One region of the Dokdonella aquatica genome, then DNA from elsewhere that is predicted to be linked to it. Evidence: predicted binding sites of a transcription regulator. Region 1 holds the regulator's gene; the other holds the start of a gene.
What was found. Region 1 encodes sigma-54, which starts transcription at its own class of promoters, with help from an activator protein. Its sites were predicted from a motif close to TGGCACGNGCNTTGC; they were not measured.

Region 1 (2,462 bases):
GAGGTCTACCTCGGCCGCGAATTCCGCATGTGAGCACCTGCCCCGGCGAGCGCGGGCCACCGTCCGGTGGAGCGACACAGGCCGTGCGACGCACAGTTCGTGACGGCAGGAGCGCCGCTTCCGGCAAGATCGAGGGAAGACGCCGCCGGCGCATCGCGACGACGGTCGCACGCGGTGATGCGGCATGCCGTCGGGAGGAAACAGGTTCGGCCGAGGTCAGCCCCGGAGGTTGGACCTGCATCGCGCCGCCGTCAAGACATGACGCCCCGTTGGCTTGGCGTTAGGATTGCATGCAACTGCACTGAAGACCGCTGGGGCATGAAACCCGCGCTACAACTCCGCGTCCAGTCCCAACTGGCCCTTACGCCCCAGCTGCAGCAGGCGATCAAGCTGTTGCAGCTGTCGAGCATGGAGCTCGAGCTGGAACTGAACCTCGCGCTGGAATCGAACCCGCTTCTCGACCTCGCCGAGGCCGAGGAGGACGAAGCCACGGAGGAGGAGCAGGTCGCGCTCCAGGACTACACCGACAGCGTGCCGGTCGAGACGGCGTCGGACGCCGAACCCATCGACGCCACGCCCGATTTCGACGATGGCCCGCTCGACCTCGGCGCCGAGCGCAACGAACATCGCAATGCCGCGGGTGCCGACGACGAAGGCCTCGAGTCGCAGGACGCCGAAGCCGAGGACCTGCGCGACCACCTGCTCTGGCAGCTGAACCTGACCCCACTGTCGGCGCGAGACCGCGCCATCGCGACGGCGATCATCGAGGCGATCGGCGAGGACGGTTACCTGTCCGAGTCCAACGAGGCGATCGCGGGCAGCCTCGTCGGCCTGTTCGCGGTCGGCGAGGACGAGGTCGAGGCCGTGCGCCACCTCGTCCAGCGCTTCGACCCCGTCGGCGTCGCCTCGCGCTCGCTGCGTGAGTGCCTCGAGGTCCAGCTCGACGGTTTCGACGTCGACACACCCGGCCTCGACACCGCGCGCCAGCTCGTCGCGGAACACCTCGAGACGCTTGCCCGCAACGATCGCGCTCGCCTGTGCCAGAAACTGCGCGCGACACCCGAGCAGCTCGATGTCGCGATCGCGCTCGTGCGCTCGCTGACGCCCAAACCGGGCGCGGGTTTCTCGAGCGGCCCGTCGGAGTTCGTCGCACCCGATGCCTACGCCGTCAAGGTCAACGGACGCTGGCAGGTCTCGCTGTCGGCCAACTGCCAGCCGCGCCTCGCGATCAACGAGCATTACGCCAGCCTGATCGCGCGCGCGCGCCGCGACGATGCGAACTACCTGCGCGGCCAGCTGCAGGAAGCCCGTTGGCTCATCAAGAGCCTCAAGACGCGCGCCGAGACCATGCTCAAGGTGGCGCAGGCGATCGTGCGCGCACAGCAGGGCTTCCTCGAATTCGGCGCCGAGGCGATGCGCCCGCTCGTGCTGCGCGATGTCGCCGAGGAGATCGAGATGCACGAATCGACGGTCTCGCGCGTCACCACGCGCAAGTACCTGCACACCCCGCGCGGCACGTTCGAGTTCAAGTACTTCTTCTCGAGCGGCGTGTCGACGGTCGACGGCGGCGCCGCCTCGGCCACGGCGATCCAGGCCATGATCCGCAAGCTCATCGACGACGAGAAGGCCGCACGCCCGCTGTCGGACCAGGCGCTCGCCGCCGAACTGAACCGCCGCGGCATCAGCGTCGCGCGCCGCACCGTCGCCAAGTACCGGGAAGCCCTGAACATTCCGTCATCCAACGACCGCTGCCGGCTCGGCTGAGCGATTTCTTCACACGACGATCATGTCGTCTGGGGAACACTCGGAGCCATCGCAGGTCACACGATCAGCGCCATGCTTTTTCAAACGCCGAGGCACCTGCCGAGGCGAACCACGAAGGAGGCAGTCATGCAGATCACCGTCAAAGGCCACCAGATCGACGTCACGCCCGCGCTGCGCGAGCACGCCGAGGCGAAACTCGAGCGCTTGACGAAGCATTTCGATCACTTGCATGACGTGTCGATCGTGCTCAGCGTCGAGAAGCTGCTGCACAAGGCCGAAGCGACCCTGACCGTCTCCGGCAAGGCGCTGCATGCCGATGCCGTCGCCCCCGACATGTACGCCGCGATCGACGCACTGGCCGACAAGCTGACCAACCAGGTGCGCAAGCACAAGGAAAAGGTCACCGACCACCACAACCACGACGTACGCGACGCGCGTTACGCCTGATTCCCTGCCCGTCCCGCCGCCTCGTGCGGCGGGACACCGCGGCACGGTGGTCCACGCGCGACAACGCGCGCATGCCGATGCAATACTTCCGGCTGATTCCGCAAGACCACCCGCGATGCCCTTCCTCGAGATCCTCCCGGTCGAACGCGTGCGCGCGTGCCTCGACGTACCCGACAAGGCCACCCTGCTCGACACGCTCGCCGGCATCCTCGCAGGATCGCCCGACGACATCGGCTCGGTCCGCGATGCGC
Region 2 (2,462 bases), 1.8 Mb from region 1:
CCCTGCTTGAACACCTCGCGCAGCATCGGCTGCTCCCACAGCGGCACGGCGATCGGCTCGATCGGCGCATCGACCTGGAACGGCGCGTTGACGACGCTGACCGTGTCGCCGCGCGTGGCATCGAAGCCGACCGCGTTCTTGACGAGTTCGGTCATGCGCGTGACCTCGTCCTCGGTCAACGGCGTGCTGGTCGGCTTGCCTTCGGCGTCGAGGCCGGCCTTGTTGTCGAGCGCGACGGCGACGCTGAGGCGGCGCACGTTGCCGACCGGCTCGCGCGTGTGGCTGATCGTGCGGTCGATCTCGAAGTTGCGCGTCGCGCTCGAGCTGACTTCGGTCGTGGTCTGGTCCTGCGCGGTCGAGGCACCGCCCGCGTTCGGTGTCGCGGCCGAGGCCTGTGCCGGCGTGTTGGGCGGCTGGTTGCTGAGCGCCCCGGGCACGCCGCCCTGGTTGTTCGGATTGCCGTCGATGCGGCGCTCGCTCGCGGTCTGCTCGCTGCGCACCGAGGTCTTGGCGGGGTCGTAGCTCTCGCTGGTCTTCTCGGTCTCGGTGAAGTCGAGCTGGGCGACGACCTGCGCGCGCACGCGGCCGGCGCCGACGAGCGGCGTCAGCAGTTCCTCGACGCGCCCCGCGTAGGCGGTCTCGATCTGGCGGATCAGGCGGAAGCGCGTGTCGTTGACGGCCTCGAGGCTGCCCGGATCCGACACCGTCAGCAGCGCGCCCTTCTGGTCGACCACCGACACCTGCGAGGCGTCGAGGTCAGGCACGCTGGCCGCGACGAGGTGCACGATCGCGCCGACCTGCGTGTTGTCGAGCGTGCGGCCCGGGTACAGCGACACCATGACCGACGCGCTCGGGCGGCCGCGGTCGCGGATGAAGGCCGAGGACTTCGGCAGCGCGAGGTGCACGCGCGCCGACTTGATCGACTGCAGGCTCGAGATCGTCGAGGAGAGGTCGTTCTCGAGCTGCTGCTGGTAGCGCGTGCGCTCGGCGAGTTCGCTCAGGCCGAACGGACTCGCGGCATCGCCGGCAACACCGAGGCCCGACGACGACGATCCGCTGCCGCCGCCGCGCGGCAGGCCTTGCGCGGCGAGGCGCAGGCGCGTCGCATTGACCTCGGAGGCCGGCACGAAGATCGAGGTGCCGCCGGCGCCGAGTTCGTACCTCGTGTTCGCGGTCTGCAGTGCCTGCACGACCTGCGCGGCATCGCGCTCGTCGAGGCCAGCGTAGAGCTGCGCATACGTCGGTGCGCGCGACCACAGCACGATCGCCACGCCGATCGCGACCGCGGCGGCGATGCCGACCAGCAGCAGGGCCTGGCGCGCACCGGGGATGCGGGCGATGTCGAAGCGCTGCGGCGGCGGGTTGGCGACCGGAAGCGAAGTGGAATCGGGAGGGACGCTCATCTAGGTCAGACCTGCATGTTCATGACGTCGCGGTACGCTTCGACCAGCTTGTTGCGTACCTCGTTGACCGCACGGAACGACAGGTCGGCCTTCTGCAGCGCGACCATGACGGTGCCGATGTCGGCATTCGGATCGCCGCGTTCGAACTGCGCGGCGAGGCCGCGCGCGTGCTGCTGGGTCTCGTTGACGCCCTGCAGCGACTGCTTGAGCACGGCACCGAAATCGCTGGTCGTGCCCGTCGGTGCAGGCGTGGCGGCCGGCGTGCGCAGCACCGACTGCGCCTGCGCGCTCATCGCGCGCATCTGCTGGAGGAGACCGGAAACGTCGACCGGATTCATGGCGTGGCTTGCCCCGCGCCGGTGCGATGCCGGCTTCGCGCGAGGTCTTACAAGGTTTGTGCCATGGCATGACCGCTTTCCGGTTCAACGACTTGCATCGAGCGAGCGAGCCGATGTCAAGAAGTCGACACCGCCCGACTCTGCCCTGCGCCATCGCGTTGGCGGTGGCACGGCACCGCCACGCCGGTCCTTCGCGATGCCTGGCAGGACACCCGGCGAGGCGCAGAACGGGACCGCTTCGCCACGTCGCCACGGTGCGCCGTGGCGGATCTTCGCGCCACCCGGTGTCTTCCCGTAGCTGCCCACGCCGTCACGCCACATCGGGCGCGAGCCTTTGTACACTCGGACCCTCCTCTGGAACGACGCTTGCACGAAGGATGATCGTGAAGCCCTCCGATCCGCCGACGCGACCTTACCCTCTGCCACCGGACGAAACCGCCCGCCTGCGTCGCCTCCGCGACCTGCGCGTGCTCGACACGCCTTCGGAACCGCTGTTCGATGCGCTCGCGCAGGCGGCGGCCGAACTCGTCGGCACGCCGATGGCACTGGTCAGCCTCATCGACGAGCACCGCCAGTGGTTCAAGGCCAACGTCGGCCTGCCCGATGCGACCGAGACGCCACGCGACCTCGCGTTCTGCACGCACGCCATCCTCGACGACGCGCTCATGGAAGTGCCCGACGCGCGTGACGACGTACGTTTCGCCGACAACCCGTTCGTCAC

Region 2: fliE (flagellar hook-basal body complex protein FliE) is a predicted target of sigma-54. The motif match lies at 1,791-1,805, and genes of this name have one in related genera.

The regions. Positions count from the first base shown of each region.
Region 1 is NZ_CP197094.1:3,065,157-3,067,618, reverse strand. Features, by position in the region: gene lptB (LPS export ABC transporter ATP-binding protein) at 1-33, shown strand, start outside; gene ACQQ2N_RS13700 (RNA polymerase factor sigma-54) at 319-1,764, shown strand; gene hpf (ribosome hibernation-promoting factor, HPF/YfiA family) at 1,891-2,211, shown strand; gene ACQQ2N_RS13690 (PTS sugar transporter subunit IIA) at 2,327-2,462, shown strand, end outside.
Region 2 is NZ_CP197094.1:1,228,885-1,231,346, forward strand. Features, by position in the region: gene fliF (flagellar basal-body MS-ring/collar protein FliF) at 1-1,403, opposite strand, end outside; gene fliE (flagellar hook-basal body complex protein FliE) at 1,409-1,741, opposite strand; gene ACQQ2N_RS05490 (PAS domain S-box protein) at 2,125-2,462, shown strand, end outside.